DNA from 2 places in the Caldimonas brevitalea genome. Region 2 is predicted to be linked to the other one. Evidence: riboswitches for the same ligand, from Rfam matches in the RefSeq annotation. Region 2 holds a riboswitch; the other holds the start of a gene.
What was found. A riboswitch is a leader RNA that binds a small molecule or an ion and turns the genes downstream of it on or off. The one in region 2 is predicted to bind glycine.
Positions count from the first base shown of each region.

Region 1 (9,633 bases), 1.5 Mb from region 2:
CCTGGGACGCCTTCGGCACCAAGACCGTCCAGGCCAACTCGACCTGGCAAAAGGTCGAGATCACCGGCACCTACCCCGGCACCACCACCGGCACGCTGCGCATCGCCTCGGGCACCCCCGGCGCGAACCTGTGGATCGACGACGTCACTATCGAACAGCTGGAGTTCAACGACCTGGCCCCGTTCAGCACCGCGCCGATCCCCGACACGCTGTTCGGCATGCACGTGAACAAGCTGGGCCGCCACCAGAACTACCCGCAAGTGGGCCACCACGTGGTGCGGCTGTGGAACACCGGCACCACCTGGCGTGACCTGGAGCCGAGCCGCGGCGTGTGGTCGTGGGCGAGCGGCAGCGGCGGCGGCAAGCGCCTGGACATGTACGTCGACTTCGTCAAGCGCAACGACCCGAACGCGGCCATCCTGTACACGCTGGGCCAGACGCCGGCGTGGGCCTCCAGCACCCCCTCCGAGAAGGGCCTGTACGGCTACGGCGCGGCGGGTGCTCCGGCCAACATGAACGACTGGCGCAACTATGTGCGCGAGGTGGCACGCCGCTACGCGGGCAAGATCAAGTACTTCGAGCTGTGGAACGAGCCGGACTACCAGCCGCACTACAACGGCACGATGCAGCAGATGGTCGAGATGGCGCGTATCGCCCACGAGGAAGTGAAGGCGGTCGACCCGACCAACGTGCTGGTGTCGCCCGGTGTCACGAGCGGCCAGGGCATGGGCTTTTTGAACAACTTCCTGGCCGCCGGCGGCGGTGCCCACGTCGACAACATCGGCTACCACTGGTACTTCAGCACCTCGCCCGAGAAGCTGGCCCCGATGATCGGCAACGTGCGCCAGATGATGAACAACTACGGCGTGGGCAACAAGCCGCTGTGGAACACGGAAGGTGCGCCGGGTTGCGATGCGCTGACCACCACCTGCGCCACCTTCGTGCCGACGCAGCAGCAAGTGCGCTCGTCGACGGCGCGTGCGCTGATGATCATGTGGGCCAAGGGGGTGAGCAACTTCAACTACCACATCTGGGAAAGCGGTGACGCGCTGGCGCGCATGGTGGAAGACGACTTCCGCACGCCGACCGAAGCGTCGACGTCTTACTCGACGATGGTGAGCTGGATGCGCGGGGCCCGACTGCTGGACGCGTATGCGTTGAACGGCCAGGTCTATGTGTTCAAGCTGCAGCGTGGCACCGAGTACCAGTATGTGCTGTGGTCGACGGTGGAAGGCCAGCAGGTGCAACTGCCGGACGCCTGGACGGTGTCGACGGCGGCGACGCTGCAGAACACCTCGTCTGCACTGCCCGCCTCGCGCCGGATCACCCTCGGGCTGGAGCCGGTGATGCTGCGCCGCTGAGCAGGCTGGACCCGGGGGCTGCCCGACCGGCAGTCGCCTGACCTTCGACACGCCGCCTTGAGACCTATCGGTGCAAGGCGGCGTTTTCTATGGGCTGTCGAAAGAGCGATCCTTGAAGAGCCAGGCGGGTCACGTCTGCCGCGCGTGGAACGACCCGGGACAGGCGCCGCACGGGGCCGGGGGCTGGGGCGGCGGTCACCCGCTCATCCTTCGTGCCCTCGAGGACTGGCAAACCAAAGGATGACGGTGTCGCTTGATAGCGGGGAGGACGGGCGGTGAGAAGACCGCCCAGGCCTTGCTTCAAGCATTGTGAGCCGCAGCCGCTGGCATCGACTCACCGCTGCGCCGCGCGTGGAAGAACGCGCGCCGATACGACGACGGCGACGTGCCCAACTGCGCCGCGAAGTGCTGACGCAGCGACAACGACGTTGCAAAGCCCACCGACGTTGCGATCTGCTCGATGGGCAGGTCGGTGGTCTCGAGGAGTTGCTGCGCCCGCGCGACCCGCTCGCCGGTCAACCACTTCACCACGGTCGTGCCGGTGGCCTCCCGGAAGCGCCGGGTGAACGTGCGTCGGCTCATGTGGGCGACGTCGGCCAACACGTCGAGCGATAGCGGTTCGCCCAGGCGCGCACGCGCCCATTCCAGCACGCCGGGCAAGCGGTTCTCGCTGGGCAGTTCCGGCACCGGCTGCTCGATGAACTGCGCCTGTCCGCCCTGCCGATGGGGCGGCGTCACCAACAGCCGGGCGACGCGGTTGGCGACGTCAGCGCCGTGCCGCTGGCGCACCAGATTCAAGCAGCAGTCGATTGCGGCCACGGTTCCGGCCGAGGTGGTGACACCGCCGTCGTCGACATAAAGCACATCGGGGCGGAAGTCGGCCTTTGGAAAGCGCTTCGCAAAGAGGTCGCGGCAGGCCCAATGTGTCGTCGCCCGCCGGCCATCCAGCAGGCCGGCGTCGCCGAGCACGAAGGCGCCCAGGCACAGCCCCACCACTTGCGCACCCCGTTCGTGCGCCTTGCGCAGCGCGTCGATCAACTCCGCCGGGGCGCGGTTGGCCGGATGGCTCCAGGCCGGCACGATCACCAGCTCGGCGTCGAACATCGGGCCCAGACCTTCCGGCACGTCGATCACCATGCCTTGCGAGCAGCGCACCGGGCCAGGTCGTGGAGAGCAGTACCTCACCTCATAGCGCGGAAGACCCGCCGGAGCGGGTTCGACGCCGAGCACCAGCGCGGGAACCGAGAGGTGGAACAGGCTGACCCCCTCGAAGGCGACGACGGCGACACGTATGGCTTGCATGGGCGAACTCGGGAGGGGGTGACGAAATTGGCCCGATTCTATCGACAGTCGTCCTTTGGGCCGATGGCCCGCGGCGTTCGTCCTCCAGAAAATCCTGACACGCCCTCGACGGCCGTCGCGCGCCTTCATCCACCTCGAACACTGAGACAGACATGAATCCTTCTGACCTCTTCCACACGCCCCTCGCGGCTGACGCACTGGGTGCCGGCACTCACAAGGCCGAGACGTCCACGACCGACCAGACGGTGCAGGTCCAGCAGATCCGCAACGCCACGCTCAAGGTGACCTACGCTGGCGCGACCTACCTGATCGACCCGTTGTTGGCTGAAAAGGGCGCTTACCCGGGGTTCGCAGGCACCTGCAACAGCCACCTGCGCAACCCGCTGGTCGAACTGCCGCTGCCCCTCGAAGAGGTGATGAAGGCCGACGCCGTCATCGTCACCCACACCCATCTGGATCACTGGGACGACGTGGCCAGGCAGCGCCTGCCGAAAGGGGTGCCGATCTTTGCGCAGGATGAGCAAGATGCGGCGAGCATCCGCCAGGACGGCTTCACGGACGTGCGCGTGCTCGGTGAGCACACGATGTTCAACGGCACACGCCTGAGCAAGACCGGTGGTCAGCATGGCGATGACAAGACCATGGTCGTCGCCGGCAAACTGCTCGGGTCTGTCTCGGGTGTCGTCTTCCAGCGTCCTGGCCGCAAGACGGTCTATGTGGCGGGCGACACCGTGTGGAACCAACAGGTCGAAGACGCGCTCAAGCAGTACATGCCGGACGTGATCATCCTGAACACCGGCTATGCGAGGATCGAGGGGCTGGAAGGCGCGATCATCATGGGCAAGGAAGACTTGTCGCGTGCCTATCAGGCCGCCCCGCGGGCCACAGTGATCGGCACCCACATGGAGGCGGTCAACCACGGCATGCAAACGCGCCAGGAACTGCGTGACTTCATCGCCGAGAAGGGGATGGACCCGCAGCGCGTGCTGGTGCCGGCTGACGGCGAGACCTACCGGTTGTAGGCCGGGGCTTCCAGCGCCCATTCATCTGCTGCCCGCCGCGTCGGCGCACGCAAAGCCCTAGCAAACTTGCCTCGACCTCCTGTCCCGGAGCCCAGCACCGTCTTGATGCTGTGCGGAGGCTTGCCAGCCGTGTTGTGGCGGCAGGCCGCGCGAACGAAGTGAGTCAAGGTGGTCGCCGGCGCCTGGACTGCCCCTGCCGCAGGGACGCACGCCTCGCGTCAAAGACATGCACGTGTTCGATTTCTTCGCGAACCGAGCAGGACGTTCGAACCAGTGCTACACTGCGTGACCAGATTCAGCGCCCAACCGTTCTCGGTTGGGCATTTTCTTGGGCCTTTTCCCGCGCTGGCGGGTGCTTTCGGGCCCTTATCCTGTCGGTGCCGCCGGTCTGCGTTTTCGGACTGTTTTCGGCCCAATTTGATTCTTTCCCGCCCTCTCTTCCCCAAAACGAGAGGCAACGTCGGGAGCACGGCACACACGCGGAAGTGCCATGCTGGCGCGAACTTTCCCGTGTGCCGAACCGAGCGGTTGCAAACCGCCTTCGAGCCGCAGAGACCGAGCGTAAACCCGAGACACCCTCGTCGACCCTCGCGGGTCACGCCGGCAGTGACTTGTTGGTGCCCGAGCGCCGCCCTCGCACAGCCCCTGCCATGTGAGCAGGCCCTTGTCAGGCCCTGTCTCGCACCGCCCGTCCCCCATCCACGAACCAGGAGTGAACACCGTGGCCAAAGAAGAACTGATCGAGATGCACGGCGTCGTGAACGAGATCCTGCCGGACTCCCGCTTTCGGGTGACGCTGGAGAACGGGCACAAGCTCATCGCCTACACCGGCGGAAAGATGCGCAAGCATCACATCCGCATCCTGGCCGGCGACAGCGTCTCCCTGGAACTGTCCCCCTACGATCTGACGAAGGGGCGCATCACTTTCCGCCACCTCGAGCGCCGAGGTTTGGCGCCTTCTTCTCGACAACCGCGTCGCTGATGGTCAGCGGTTCGCAAGCATTTCAATCACTCGGCTTCCAAGTCAGGAAGCTGCTGACCTGCACCGGCGAAAGCTGGGGCATCTTTTTAACGAATCCATCAAGGAATGACGATATGGCCACCGAAACCGGTACTGTGAAATGGTTCAACGAAGGCAAGGGCTTCGGCTTCATTGCCCCCGACAATGGCGGCAAGGATCTCTTCGCGCACTTCAAGGAAATTCAGGGCAACGGCTTCAAGACGCTGACCGAAAACCAACGCGTCGAGTTCGAAGTGACGCAGGGGCAGAAGGGTCCGCAGGCGTCGCGCATCCGCACGATCTGACGCACCTGCACTCCTGCTGCGTCCCTCGGCGGAACCGATGAAGGACTTGCAAGAGACCACCGAGCGGATCTGCGAGCTCAAGGGTTCGCTCATCGCGCTCGATGCGCTGATGACAGCGGTGCTGCACGCACTGCCGGACGATGCGCGCCATGAAGTGCTGGAGCGCTTCGTGGTGCATGCCGAAGTGGCGCGAACCGTGCTCTTGCACGTCCCCATCTCGGAGCACACGATTGCCGCCTTCGAGCACGACATCGGCAGGTACCTGGCCATCGGTCACGCGCCGCACGACTAGGCGGTGTTCAAGAGGTCGCTCTCCTGTGCGCCCAAAAATGCGCGACGCCCAACCCCTCTCGGTTGGGCGTTTTCATTTGGGCCTTTCCCGCGCCCATGTCCAATGCCGAACCTTTACGTTGGCCTCGCCCTCCGTGGCCCGTCGAGGTCGCCTCAGCAGGCCGTCAGACGGCAAGGCTGCCGCTGAAGTAACATGGTCGCGCACTGCGGGAGAGCGGGGCCGCAAACCCCCGCCGAAGGCGCAAACTCCCATCATCGCTCAGGCAAAAGGACCGCAGTCGCACGTTTTCGCCGACTGGAGAGTGGCCGTCACGGCCCACCGAAGGGGCAGGCTGCAGGCGCAGCTGAAACTCTCAGGTTCAAGGACAGGGGGAGAGGCGCAGCAGGTGCACGTCGGCGTGACGCGCGTCCTGCGTCCACTCTGGAGTCCTGATGTTGACCATCGTCTACCTTGTCGCCATCGCCGCCGAAGCCATGGCGGGCGCTCTCGCCGCCGGCCGCCGCAGCATGGATTTCTTCGGCGTCACCGTCATCGCCTTCGTCACGGCACTCGGTGGGGGCACGCTGCGGGATGTCATCCTCGGGCACTTTCCGGTCGGATGGACCCAGCATCCCGCCCATGTGTACCTGGTCATCTCCGCTGGCCTGCTGACGACGTTGGTGGCCAGGTATTTGCATCACCTCAAGCGCATCTTCCTCGTGCTCGATGCCATGGGCCTGGTGGCGTTCTCGTTGATCGGGAGCGACGTGGCCCTGCAGATGAGCTACGCACCACCCGTCGTCATCATGGCGGGCATGATCACCGGCATCTTCGGCGGGGTGCTGCGCGACGTCCTGTGCAACCAGGTCCCGGTCGTGTTCCGCCAAGAGCTCTATGCCGTCGTGTCTCTTGCGGTCTGCCTGCTGTTCCTGCTGCTGCGCGAATACGGTGTCGCGGACGACCTGAACACGGCCATCAGTTTCTCCGCCGGACTCACACTGCGCCTGTGCGCCGTCTGGCGCGGCTGGCGCCTGCCGACGTTCTCCTATCGCCAGCGCTGGGACTGAGCTCACGCCTGCGCCGGGCACTTCGAGCCTACATCGGGCTGAGACTGTAGGCCGGGCAACACGGGCTTTGCTTCCGCCCCGAGCCAACCCGCCGCGGCCGCATATGTCACGTCGAGCCCTCCACGGAGGAGGGTTCCACCTGATGCTCACCAAATGAAAGCAGTTGCAACATCGCCAAAAAACACAACCTGGAGACAAAACATGACGATGGGTCGAGTGCTGCTTGCCGCCTGGTTCGCATCGTTCGCCGCGATGGCGAACGCACAGGCGTCGCAACCGCTGCGGGTGGGTTTCGTGTGCCCCCTCAGCGGGGGATCGCAGGAGTTCGGTCACAGCGCCCGCCTCGGCGCCGAGCTGGCGGTCAAGGAAATCAACGAGGTGGGTGGCTACTTGGGCCGGCAGCTCGAACTGGTCACGCGCGACGACAAGGGTGACCCCGACGAAGGCCGCCGACAGGCCGAGGACCTGGTGCTCAAGCAGAAGGTGGACTTCACGGTCGGCTACTGCAACACCGGTGTGGCCCTGAAGTCGCTCGATGTGTTCCAGGACCACAAGCACCTGCTGGTCGTGCCGGTGGCGACCGGGTCGGCCGTGACGGCCAAGTACCCGGCCGACAAGAGTTTTGTCTTCCGCATGTCGGCGCGCGACACGCTGCAGGCGGCCTTCCTGGTGGACGAGATCGTCAAGCGCGGCTACACGCGGGTCGCCGTGTTCGCCGACGCCACCGGCTACGGCGAGGGGGGCCTCAAGGACGTCGAGAAGTTCCTCGCCGAGAAGCAACTGAAGCCCGTCTACACCGCACGCTTCGACCTAGGCGTGCGCCGGCTCACAGAGCAAGTGCAGCAGGCCCGCGCCGCCGGGGCGGAAGTGATCCTCGGCTACACCTTGGGCGCCGAGCTCGCGGTGCTCGCCGAGGCGCGCGCCCAGGCGCGCTTCGAGGGCCCGCTGTACGGCCCCTGGACCCTGTCGTTCCGCACCTTGCCCGAGCGCGCCGGCCCCGCGGTGGAAGGCGCGATGATGGTGCAGACCATCATCCAGGACCTCGCCAACGAGCGCCGGGCGTCCTTCCTGGTTCGCCTCAAGCGCCATGCCGGCACCCAGCCGCTGGGCTCGCTGATGGCCGCGGCGCAGACCTACGACGCGGTGCACCTGATGATGCGCGTCGTGTTCCAGACCCGCGGCAACACCTCGGCCGATGTATTGAAGCAGGCGTTGGAGAACCTGGAGCGGCCCTACCCCGGCGTCGTCACGTCCTACGACCGGCCCTTCTCGGCCGCCGACCACGACGCCTTCTCGCGCAACATGATCTGGCTGGGCGTGTGGCGCAAGGGCGAGATCCAGTTCTATCACGCCGACGACGCCAAGCGCGCCAGTTTCATCCGGCGCAAGGAGTCCTGAGCCGGCGCCGCTTGCATGACCGCACACCGCATCCCGCCCATCCAGGGCCTGCTCGCCTTCGAGGCGCTCGCACGGCTGCGCAGCGGCACGCTGGCGGCTGAAGAACTGAACGTCACGCCGAGTGCCGTCAGCCACCGCATCCGCCAGCTGGAGTCGCAGCTGGGGCTCAAGCTGTTCTCGCGCGGCGACTTCACGCTGACGACGGATGGCGCCGCCTACCTTGCGCGCGTGCGCGAGGCCTTGACGGCCTTGCAGCAGGTGCCGGGGCGCAGCAGTGGCAGCGGCGGCGCCACCCGGCTGCGTGTCGCGGTCACGCCGACCTTCTCGCGCCAGCTGCTGCTGCCGCGGCTGGCGCTGTTCCGGCATGCTTATCCCGACATCGACCTGATCCTGCAGGTCACCATCCCGATGCTCAATGTGACGGCCGAAGAGACCGACATCGAGCTGCGCTTCGGCACCGGGCCCTTTCCGGACCGCGAGTCGGTGCGGCTGCAGTCCGACACGGTGTGCCCGGTCTGTAGCCCCGAGTACCTCAACACGGTCGGGCCCTTCGACGGCTTTCAGAGCGACGAGACGGTGGCCCGGGCGCGCTTGATCCGCTGCCCGCTGGAGCCGTGGCGCACCTGGTTCACCGAGTGCGGGCTGAGCTTGACCGAGCCGCGCGAAGGCGCGCAGTTCAACGACATCGGGCTGGTGCTGGACGCCGCCGTGGCCGGCTTCGGCGTCGCGTTGATGCGCATGAAGCTCGGCGCGGCCTGGCTCGACGACGGCCGGCTGGTGCGTTTGTCGGACCGCCAGGTGGCCTCGCCCAACCACTATTTCCTGTGCTGGCAGCCGGGCGCGCTGGAGCGCTGGGAGTGCGCCGCCTTCGTCGAGTGGATGAAGCAATCGCTCGGTTGACGGGGGCCCGGCGCGTCGCTTGAAAATCGCTCAAGCGCACGCCCAAGAAGTTTCAACCGGCAGCTGTCGCGTCTTTCTACAGTGGGTACGCAGAGACGGGGGTCACACCCGCTCGCACCACAAGGAGACAGACAGCATGATGAATCGACGCCACAGCCTCACCCTGGCCACCGCGGCCGCCCTTGGCTTCACGCTCGCCGCTTCGACCAACGCCTTCGCGGCGGAGCCGATCAAGGTCGCCGTCACCGCGCCGCTGACCGGTGGTTCCGCCCCGATGGGCGTGAGCCTGCGCGACGGTATCAAGCTCGCGGCCGCCGAGATCAACGCCCGCGGCGGCGTGCTCGGCCGCCCGCTGCTGCTCGTCGAGCGCGACGACGAAGGCAAGAACGAACGCGGCGCCCAGGTGGTGCAGGAACTCATCAACAAGGAAGGTGTGGTCGCCGCGCTGGGCATCGTCAACACCGGCGTTGCGCTGGCCAGCCAGCGCTTCTATCAAGAGGCCAAGATCCCGGTCATCACCGGCGTGGCCACCGGCTCCACCGTCACGCGCCAGTTCCTGCCGCCCCAGCATCCTGACAACTATGTGTTCCGCGTCGCCGCCAGCGACAGCCTGCAGGCCGCGATGATCGTCGAGGAAGCGGTGACCCGGCGCGGCTTCAAGAAGGTGGCGATCCTGGCCGACTCCACCAACTACGGCCAGCTCGGGCGCGAGGACCTGGAAAAGGCGCTCGCCAAAAAAGGCATCACGCCGGTCGCGGTCGAGAAGTTCAACGTCAAGGACGTCGACATGACCCCGCAGCTGCTGAAGGCCAAGGCAGCGGGTGCACAGGCGGTGCTGACCTATGCGATCGGGCCCGAGCTGGCCCAGATCGCCAACGGCATGGTCAAGCTGGGCTGGAAGGTCCCGATGCTGGGCAGCTGGACCCTGTCGATGTCCAACTTCATCGACAACGCCGGCGCCAACGGCGAAGGCGCGCGCATGCCGCAGACCTTCATCCAGGAGCCCA
Region 1 is NZ_CP011371.1:531,025-540,657, forward strand. Features, by position in the region: gene AAW51_RS31150 (glycosyl hydrolase) at 1-1,361, shown strand, start outside; gene AAW51_RS02310 (GlxA family transcriptional regulator) at 1,662-2,663, opposite strand; gene AAW51_RS02315 (MBL fold metallo-hydrolase) at 2,816-3,685, shown strand; gene AAW51_RS31300 (hypothetical protein) at 3,788-3,847, shown strand; gene infA (translation initiation factor IF-1) at 4,407-4,667, shown strand; gene cspE (transcription antiterminator/RNA stability regulator CspE) at 4,781-4,990, shown strand; gene AAW51_RS02330 (hypothetical protein) at 5,028-5,282, shown strand; glycine riboswitch at 5,479-5,566, shown strand; glycine riboswitch at 5,567-5,660, shown strand; gene AAW51_RS02335 (trimeric intracellular cation channel family protein) at 5,714-6,328, shown strand; gene AAW51_RS02340 (ABC transporter substrate-binding protein) at 6,530-7,726, shown strand; gene AAW51_RS02345 (LysR substrate-binding domain-containing protein) at 7,742-8,626, shown strand; gene AAW51_RS02350 (ABC transporter substrate-binding protein) at 8,766-9,633, shown strand, end outside.
Region 1: another riboswitch for glycine. It lies ahead of AAW51_RS02335 (trimeric intracellular cation channel family protein); the one in region 2 lies ahead of gcvT (glycine cleavage system aminomethyltransferase GcvT).

Region 2 (9,633 bases):
CTTCAGGGGTCGGTGGACGGCCAGCAGAGCAGCAGCGCCCGCGCCGAAAAGACGTCGCCGCCGTCATGGCAACGCCGCCTGCAGCGCTCGCACCACCTCGTTGCGGCCCGCCGGCTGCAGCAGGCCGTCGACGTGCCCGTCCCCCTCCAGCACGAGCCACTGCTTGGGCTGCGGCGCAGCCGCATAGAGCACTTCGCCGTGGCGGAACGACACGACGGGGTCCAGACGCGCGTGCAGCAGCAGCAGCGGTACCGGCAGCCGGGCGATGGCGGTCACCGGGTCATGTTCGGCGCCGGGCAGGCCGAGCACCAGCACCGGCGCCAGCCAGCCGAGCGGACCGGCAGAGCCGGCCGCCTCGCGCGCCACGCCGCGATAGCTGCTGAAGGCGCTCTCGATGATCAGGAGGCGCACGCCGCCCGGCGATTGCGCCACCGCCCGCACCGCGGTGGCGCCGCCCAGGCTTTGGCCCAGCACGGCCAGCCGGGTGTGGTCGACGTCGGCCCGCTGGCGCAGGTAGTCGAGCGCCGCCACCGTGTCGGCCACCACACCTCGCAGGCTGGGCTGGCCGGTCGACTGACCGTAGCCGCGATAGTCGAAGCTGAGGACGTTGTAGCCGGCCGACGGCAGCCACGCCACCAGCGGCAGGTGGTTGCTGACGTTGGCCGCGTTGCCGTGTGCGTGCAGGACGCTGCCCCGCGCGCGGCCCTCGGCGGGTAGCCACCAGCCGTGCAGCTGGGCGCCTTCTGGGCCGGCGAAGCGCACTTCTTCGGCGCGGACGCCGAGGGCCTCGGGTGTGCTGTAGATCCGCTGGTCGGGATAGAAGAAATAGCGCTCGATGCAACCGGCGAGCAAGCTCATCGACAGCCCCGCCAGGGCCAGGCGCGCGAGCCGGCGCAGGGCGGGGCGCCTGCCGGGCGGTGTGGCATTTCGGGTTGCGGCCGGCATGTCAGGGGCGTGGCCATCCACGTGTGTCGGGTGCCGGCCGCGCGCGCGTTCACGCCAGCGAGGCCTTCAGATCGGCGGCGAACTGGTCGACCGCTTCGGGCGTGGTGTCCCACGCGCACATCAGGCGGCAGCCGCCGCCGGCGATGAACTGGTAGAACTTCCACCCCCGCGCATACAGGCTCTCGGTGGCCGCCTTGGGCAGTTGTGCGAACACGGCGTTGGCCTGCGGCGCTTGCAGCACCGTCACGCCCGGCAGCTCGCGCACCGCCTGGTAGAGGCGCTGTGCCATCGCATTGGCGTGGCGCGCGTTGCGCAGCCAGACGTCGTTCTCGAGCAGGCCGACCCAGGGCGCCGAGATGAAGCGCATCTTCGACGCCAGCTGGCCGGCCTGCTTGACGCGGTAGGCGAAGTCTTCCGACAGCGCGTGATCGAAGAACACCACCGCTTCGCCGATCGGCAGGCCGTTTTTGGTGCCGCCGAAACACAGCACGTCGACGCCCGCGCGCCAAGTCACCTCGCTCGGGTGGCAGCCCAGGCTCGCCACCGCATTGGCGAAGCGCGCGCCGTCCATGTGCACCTTGAGCCGCTGGCGGCGGGCCACCTCGGTGATGGCGCGCACCTCGTCCACCGTGTAGACGGTGCCCAGCTCAGTGGCTTGCGTCAGGCTCACCACCTTGGGCTTGGGGTAGTGGATGTCGCTGCGCTTCGTGACCAGCTGCTCCACCGCCTCGGGCGTGAGCTTGCCCAGACGGGCGGCCGGGCTCTCGGCTTCCGCCGTCAACAGCTTGGAGCCGTTGGAGAAGAACTCGGGGCCGCCACATTCGTCGGTCTCGACGTGGGCCACCGGGGTGCAGATCACCGAGTGGTAGCTCTGGCACATCGAGGCCAGCGCCAACGAGTTGGCCGCGGTGCCGTTGAAGACGAAATAGACGTCGCACTCGGTCTGGAACAGCTCGCGCAGCATGTCCGTCGAGCGCTGGGTCCAGATGTCTTCGCCATACCCCGGCTGGTGGCCGCTGTTGTTGGCTTCCAGAAACCAGTGGGTCGCCTCGGGGCACATGCCGGCGTAGTTGTCGCTCGCGAAGTGCTGGCGCAGCGCTGCAACGGTGGGACTGCTCATCACGACTCTCCTGCTGCCGGTGTCACTGGTACTCGGCCACCGGCACGCAGCTGCAGAACAGGTTGCGATCACCGTAGACGTTGTCGACCCGACCCACCGGCGACCAGTATTTCTGCCGCCGCAGGGCCGGCACCGGATAGGCGGCGTCTTCGCGGCTGTAGGCGTGGGACCATACGCTGGCGAGCAGCACCTGCGCGGTGTGCGGCGCGTTTCTCAGCGGGTTGTCGTCCTGCGGCCACTGGCCTTGTTCGACGCGGCGGATCTCCTCGCGGATGGCGATCATCGCGTCGCAGAAGCGGTCGAGTTCGGCCAGCGATTCGCTTTCGGTCGGCTCGACCATCAGCGTACCGGGCACCGGGAAGCTGAGCGTGGGCGCATGGAAGCCGTAGTCGATCAGACGCTTGGCGACGTCTTCGGCGCTGATGCCGGTGCTGTCCTTGAGCGGGCGCAGGTCGAGGATGCACTCGTGGGCGACACCGCCGCTGTGGAGCTCGCTGCCGCCGCTATAGAGGATGGGGTAGTGGGGCCGCAGCCGCGCGGCGATGTAGTTGGCGTTCAGGATGGCGCATTCGGTGGCCGCGCGCAGGCCTTCGGCGCCCATCATGCGCACGTACATCCACGAGATCGGCAGCACCGCGGCGTTGCCGAGCGGCGCGGCGCTGACGGCGCCCACCTGGCCTTCGCTGCCGATGCCGGCGGTGCGGTGGGCCGGCAGGTAAGGCACCAGGTCCTGCACCACGCACACCGGGCCGACGCCAGGGCCGCCGCCGCCGTGCGGAATGCAGAAGGTCTTGTGCAGGTTGAGGTGCGACACGTCGCCGCCGAACTCGCCCGGCGCGGCGACACCGACCAGTGCGTTCATGTTGGCGCCGTCGACGTACACCCGCCCGCCATGCTGGTGCACCAGCTCGCACAGCGCCTTGACCTCGGTTTCGAACACGCCGTGGGTGGACGGGTAGGTGATCATCACGGCAGCCAGCTTGTCGCTGTGCTGCTCGCACCTGGCGCGCAGATCGGCGAGGTCGACGTTGCCGTCGCGGTCGCACTTGGTGACCACCACCTGCATGCCGACCATCTGCGCGCTGGCCGGGTTGGTGCCGTGGGCCGACTCGGGGATCAGACAGATGTTGCGGTGGCCCTCGCCGCGTGCCTCGTGGTACGCCTTGATGACCAGCAGACCGGCATATTCACCTTGCGAGCCGGCATTGGGCTGCAGCGAGATGCCGGCATAGCCGGTGGCCTGGCACAGCCACTGTTGCAGCTGCTGGTCGAGCAGTTCGTAGCCGGCCAGCTGGTCACGCGGCGCGAAGGGGTGGATGTGGGCGAACTCGGGCCAGGTGATGGGGATCATCTCGCTGGTCGCGTTCAGCTTCATCGTGCACGACCCGAGCGGGATCATGGTGCGGTCGAGCGCCAGGTCCTTGTCGGACAGCGAGCGCAGGTAGCGCAGCATCTCCGTCTCGGAACGGTGGGTGTTGAAGACGGGGTGGGTCAGGTAGGCGCTGCGGCGCTGCAGTGCGGCGGGCAGCAGGGTCGGCAGGCCGGCTTCGAAGCCCTCGAAGGACGGCAGGGCCTGGCCCTGGGCCACCACTTCGGCGAACACCTGCCACAAGGCGGACAGGTCTTCGCGCGTGGTGGTTTCGTCGAGCGTGATGCCCACCGCGTCGGGCCCGGCGCGGCGCAGGTTCATGCCGCGGCCGACCGCGTCGACCAGCAGCGGGTCGGTGCGCGAGCCGGTCAGCACCGTCAGCGTGTCGAAGGCATGTTCGTGCTTGAGCTTCCAGCCGAGCGCCTGCAGGCCTCGCGCCAGCACCGCGGTGTAGGTGGCCACGCGCAGCGCGATGCGCTTCAGGCCCTCGGGGCCGTGGTAGACCGCGTACATGCTGGCCACGACGGCCGGCAGCACTTGCGCGGTGCAGATGTTGGAGGTGGCCTTCTCGCGCCGGATGTGCTGCTCGCGCGTCTGCAGCGCCAGGCGGTAGGCCGGCGCGCCTTGTGCGTCGACACTGACGCCGACCAGACGCCCCGGCAGCGAGCGCTTGAACTCGTCCTTGCAGGCCAGGTAGGCGGCGTGCGGGCCGCCGTTGCCCATCGGCATGCCGAAACGCTGGGTGGTGCCCAGCGCGATGTCGGCGCCGAGTTCGCCGGGGGAGGCGAGCAGCGTCAGCGCCAGCAGGTCGGCCGCCACGATGGCCAGGCCGCCGCGCGCATGCACCTCGGTGATGACCGGGCGCAGGTCGCGCACCCGGCCGCACACGCCGGGGTATTGGAACAAGGCGCCGAAGCACTCGGTCTGGCCCGCCTGCTCGGCCGGGCCGGTCAGCACCGTGATGCCGAGCGGCTGCGCGCGGGTGCGCACCACTTCCAGCGTCTGCGGCAGCACGTCATCGGCGACGAAAAAGGTGGTGTTCTTGGACTTGCCGACACGCGCCGCCAGCGTCATCGCTTCGGCAGCCGCGGTCGCTTCGTCGAGCATCGAGGCGTTGGCGATCGCCATGCCGGTGAGATCGCAGACCATGGTCTGGAAGTTCACGAGCGCTTCCATGCGGCCTTGCGAGATCTCGGCCTGGTAGGGCGTGTAGGCGGTGTACCAGGACGGGTTTTCGAGCACGTTGCGCAGGATCACCGCCGGCGTGTGGGTGCCGTGGTAGCCCTGGCCGATGAAGCTCTTGAGCACGCGGTTGCGGCCGGCCAGCGCCTTCAGTTCGCGCAGCGCTTCGGCTTCCGACAGGGGCGTGGGCAGATGCATGCCCTGCGCGCGGCGGATGGCCGTGGGCACGATGGTGTCGATCAGGGCCTGCCGCGAGGCGGCGCCGATCACCGACAACATCTTGGTTTCGTCTTCGCGGGCGATGCCGATGTGGCGTTCGACGAAATCGTCGTGGGCTTCGAGTTCGGACAGGGGGGCGTGGGCGGCGGTCAGCATGGCAGGCTTTCGGTCGGCGCCCGGGACAGCGGCAGCAGTGCTGCCCCCGGGCGGCGCGGGCGGAAGGGGAGGAAGGAAAAGATCAGCTGTTCTGCACCAGCTGTTCGTAGGCGGGGCCGTCGAGCAGCGCGTCGAACTGCGCCCGGTCGGACAACTTGATCTTGAAGAACCACCCCTGGCCGAGCGGGTCGCTGTTGGCGAGCGACGGGTCGGCGCGCAGGGCCTCGTTCACGTCGATCACGCTGCCGCTCACCGGGGCATACAGGTCGGCTGCCGCCTTGACGGACTCGACGACCCCGGCGATGGCCTTCTGCTCCAGCGTCGCGCCGACGGCGGGCAGGTCGACGAACACCACGTCACCCAGGGCGTCCTGGGCGTGCTGGGTGATGCCCACCGTGGCGATGTCGTCGTCACCGGTGAGCTCGATCCACTCGTGGTCGGGGGTGTATTTCACGGTCATGTGTGCAGCTCCTGCTGTTCTCGGAAAGGGGAATCGGGGGCGGGGGTAGGCAGGCGCCGGCGCGCAGGCGCCGCACGCCACCTCGGGGCGTCAGCCGCGGTGATACCGATGCGGGGCAAATGGCATTCCGCGCACCTGCATCGGGAGGTGGCGCTCGCGCACCACGGCATAGACCGTGCCGCCGGGCGCCGTGTGGTTGACCGGCAGGTAGGCCATCGCGATCGGCTGGTTGACGCTCGGGCCGAGGGTGCCGCTGGTCACATGGCCCAGCGCGTGGCCGTGGCTGTCGACGATCTTGGTGCCTTCGCGCACCGGCGCGCGTTCGAGGCCCACGAGGCCGACGCGCTTGTTGGTGGGGCCGTGTGCGAGCTGGTTGGCGAGGGTCAGGGCGCCCGGGTAGTGGCCCTCGCGCGCGCCGCCAGGGCGGCGCACCTTCTGGATGGCCCAGGTCAGCCCGGCTTCCACCGGCGTGGTGTTGGCGTCGATGTCATGCCCGTACAGGCACAGACCCGCTTCGAGGCGCAAGGTGTCGCGCGCGCCAAGGCCGGCCGGCGCGACCTCGGGTTGGGCCAGCAGCGCGCGCGCCAGCCCCTCGGCCTGCTCGGCCGGCACCGAGATTTCGAAGCCGTCCTCGCCGGTGTAGCCCGAGCGGGTCACGAAACAGGCGGCGCCGGCCAGCTCGAAGGTGTTGCCGCTCATGAAGGTCAGGCTGGTGACGTCGGCGTTCAGCCGGGCCAGCGCCACGGCCGCCTTGGGGCCTTGCAGCGCGAGCAGGGCGCGGTCGGGCAGCGGCTGGATTTGGCAGCGGTGGCCGATGTGGGTGCGCAGATGGGCGATGTCGGCGTTTTTGCAGGAGGCGTTGACGACCAGGAACAGGTCGTCGGCGCGCCGCGTGATCATCAGGTCGTCGAGCAACCCGCCGTTGGGGTTGGTGAAGAAGCCGTAGCGTTGTTTGCCCACCGGCAGGTCGACCACGTCCACGGGCACCAGCGATTCGAGTGCCCGGGCAGCGTCGTCGCCGGACAGCCGCAGCTGGCCCATGTGGGAGACGTCGAACAGTGCAGCCGCTTCGCGGCACTGCTTGTGCTCGGCGATGATGCCGGCGTATTGCACCGGCATCTCGTAGCCGGCGAACGGCACCATGCGGGCACCGAGTTCGAGATGCAGGGTGTGCAGCGGGGTCTTGAGCAGGGCGGTGGTGTCGGGCATCACGGTCTCCGAGGGCATAAGGCATAACCACTGCACGAGTTCGTTGCAGTGGGCTGCCCTCGCTGTCCGCTTTACCTGAGAGATTGGCCGCGGCGCTTGCTCAGCGCAGACGGCTTGCCCCTTCGGTGGGCCCCCTCGTCGGCTGACTTGCAGCGTCGACCTGGGGCCTCTCTCCAGTGAGGATCGTCCGGGTGGGGACGAGCGTCAGTCCTTTTGCCTGAGCGTTCGAGCGGGGTTCCGCTCTGCGCCTTCGGCGGCTTCCGGGGAAGCTCTCTCCTGACTGCGCCGCAGTATAGCGGCGCCTGCGGCGATTGGGGCAGGAGTGGAAACGGTCCGGAAGCAAGCCGACCGGCGGCACGCCGGCAAAAACGAGCCAGACAGCCAGGGCCGGACCATTCTGCATCGCTTGCCCACTCGGCGCACCCGGCGCACGGCAAAGGCTCGCGCAGCACCGGTCGGGCGACCACGATGCGAGAAGAGAGGCGGGAGCGGGGAGGTCGGAAGAGGAGGGAAAGGAAGAGGGCGCGCGACCACCGGGAGACGGTCGGCCGGCGCGCCGGAGGGGCGCGCCGCCCGCGCAGGCGGGGCCTCGCCCCGCCTCGCTTACATCCCCGAGTAGTTGGGCCCGCCGCCGCCTTCCGGCGTCACCCAGACGATGTTCTGGGTCGGGTCCTTGATGTCGCAGGTCTTGCAGTGCACGCAGTTTTGCGCGTTGATCTGCAGGCGCTCGCCGGCACCGCTCTCGTTCGGGACGAACTCGTAAACCCCCGCCGGGCAGTAGCGGCTTTCGGGCCCGCCGTATTTGGCGAGATTGATGTTGACCGGGACGCTCGCGTCCTTCAGCGTCAGGTGCGCCGGCTGGTCTTCGCCGTGATTGGTGTTGCTGACAAAGACCGAGCTGAGCCGGTCGAAGGTCAGCTTGCCGTCCGGCTTCGGGTAGGTGATCTTGGCGCACTCGGCCGCCGGCTTCAGATAGGTGTGGTCCGGCGCCGGGCGGTGGATCGTCCACGGTGGGGCCTTGAAGCCGAGCTTGGGCAGCAGCCACTGCTCGATGCCGTTCATCACGGTGCCGACGTACAGGCCCTTCTTGAACCACTGCTTGAAGTTGCGCGCCTTGTCGAGCTCTTCGTAGAGCCAGCTCTTCTCGAACGCGGCGGGGTAGGCGCTCAGCTCGTCGTGCTGACGGCCGGCCGTCACCGCGTCGAAGGCGGCTTCGGCGGCCAGCATGCCGGTCTTGATGGCGGCGTGGCTGCCCTTGATGCGGCTGACGTTGAGGTAGCCGGCCTCGCAGCCGACCAGCGCGCCACCCGGGAACACCGTCTTGGGCAGGCTCAGGATGCCGCCGGCAGTGATGGCGCGGGCGCCGTAGCTGATGCGCTTGCCGCCTTCGAGCACTTCACGGATGCGCGGGTGGGTCTTCCAGCGTTGCATCTCCTCGAACGGGCTGAGCCAGGGGTTGCTGTAGTCGAGGCCGGTGATGTAGCCGAGCGTGACCTTGTTGTCCTCCATGTGGTAGAGGAAGCCGCCGCCGTAGGTGCTCGGGTCCACCGGCCAGCCGGCGGTGTGCAACACCTCACCGGGCTTGTGACGGCCGGGCTCGACTTCCCAGAGTTCCTTGATGCCGATGGCATAGCTCTGCGGGTCTTTGCCGGCGTCGAGCTTGAACTTGGCGATCAGCTGCTTGCCGAGGTGGCCGCGCGAGCCCTCCGCAAAGACGGTGTATTTGCCATGCAGTTCCATGCCGAGCTGGAAGCTGTCGAGCGGTTCGCCGTGCTTGCCGAGCCCGAGGTTGCCGGTGGCGACGCCCTTGACCGAGCCGTCGTCGTTATAGAGCACTTCGGCTGCCGAGAAGCCCGGGAAGATCTCGACGCCCAGGCCTTCGGCCTGCTGCGCCAGCCAGCGGGTCACGTTGCCCAGGCTGATCACGTAGTTGCCGTCGTTGTGGAAGCACTCGGGCAGGATCGGGCTCTTGAGGGCACCGCCTTCGGTCAGGAACAAGAAGCTGTCCCCGGTCACCGGCTGGTTCAGCGGCGCGCCGAGTTCCTTCCAGTTCGGAATCAACTCGTTCAGCGCGCGCGGGTCCATGATCGCGCCGGACAGGATGTGGGCGCCCGGCTCGGAGCCTTTTTCGAGCACGCAAACCGAAACCTCCTGGCCTTTTTCAGCCGCCAGTTGCTTCAGGCGGATGCCGGTGGCCAGGCCGGCGGGGCCACCGCCGACGATCACCACGTCGTATTCCATCGATTCGCGGGGACCGTACTGCTCCAGGATCTGTTGCGGCGTCATCGTCTCGTTCCTTCAATCGTATTTATGTGGGGGCTCGAGTGGGGGCTCGACGCGAGCTTCCCGCAATTCTATCGGGCCGCGGCAAAAAAACGAACGACCGTTCTATTCTTTGCACGAGGGGATGTCTCAATCTTGCACTGCGCGGGGTGTTGTCCTGCACCGCGGTTGGCCCGGATGTCCGGGCAGCGACACCTGATCACAGTCCGCTGCCGTTATCCTTGCGGCAGTACGCGAGGCCCGCCAGCGGCCCCGCTTGGTCACGACGTATACGAAGCAAAGAGGTGGTAGCGATGGCATACAGCATGGATCTTTCGGGGCGCGTGGCGCTGATCACGGGCGCCTCCAGCGGTCTGGGGACGCAGTTCGCCAAGACCTTGGCCGCGTCCGGCGCGGCGGTGGTGCTCGCCGGTCGGCGGGTCGAGCGCCTGAAGACGCTGCGGGCCGAGATCGAGGCCTCCGGCGGCGACGCGCATGTGGTGGGCCTGGACGTCACCGACATCAACAGCATCCGCTCGGCGGTGGCGCATGCCGAAACCGAAGTGGGCGGCATCGACATCCTGGTCAACAACTCGGGCGTCAGCACCACGCAGAAGCTGACCGACGTGACGCCCGACGAATACGACTACATCTTCGACACCAACACCCGCGGCGCGTTCTTCGTCGCCCAGGAAGTCGGCAAGCGCATGT
Region 2 is NZ_CP011371.1:2,010,328-2,019,960, forward strand. Features, by position in the region: gene AAW51_RS08875 (alpha/beta hydrolase) at 64-858, opposite strand; gene AAW51_RS08880 (threonine aldolase family protein) at 995-2,065, opposite strand; gene gcvP (aminomethyl-transferring glycine dehydrogenase) at 2,088-4,991, opposite strand; gene gcvH (glycine cleavage system protein GcvH) at 5,074-5,451, opposite strand; gene gcvT (glycine cleavage system aminomethyltransferase GcvT) at 5,542-6,660, opposite strand; glycine riboswitch at 6,713-6,847, opposite strand; glycine riboswitch at 6,856-6,949, opposite strand; gene AAW51_RS08900 (electron transfer flavoprotein-ubiquinone oxidoreductase) at 7,264-8,946, opposite strand; gene AAW51_RS08905 (SDR family oxidoreductase) at 9,237-9,633, shown strand, end outside.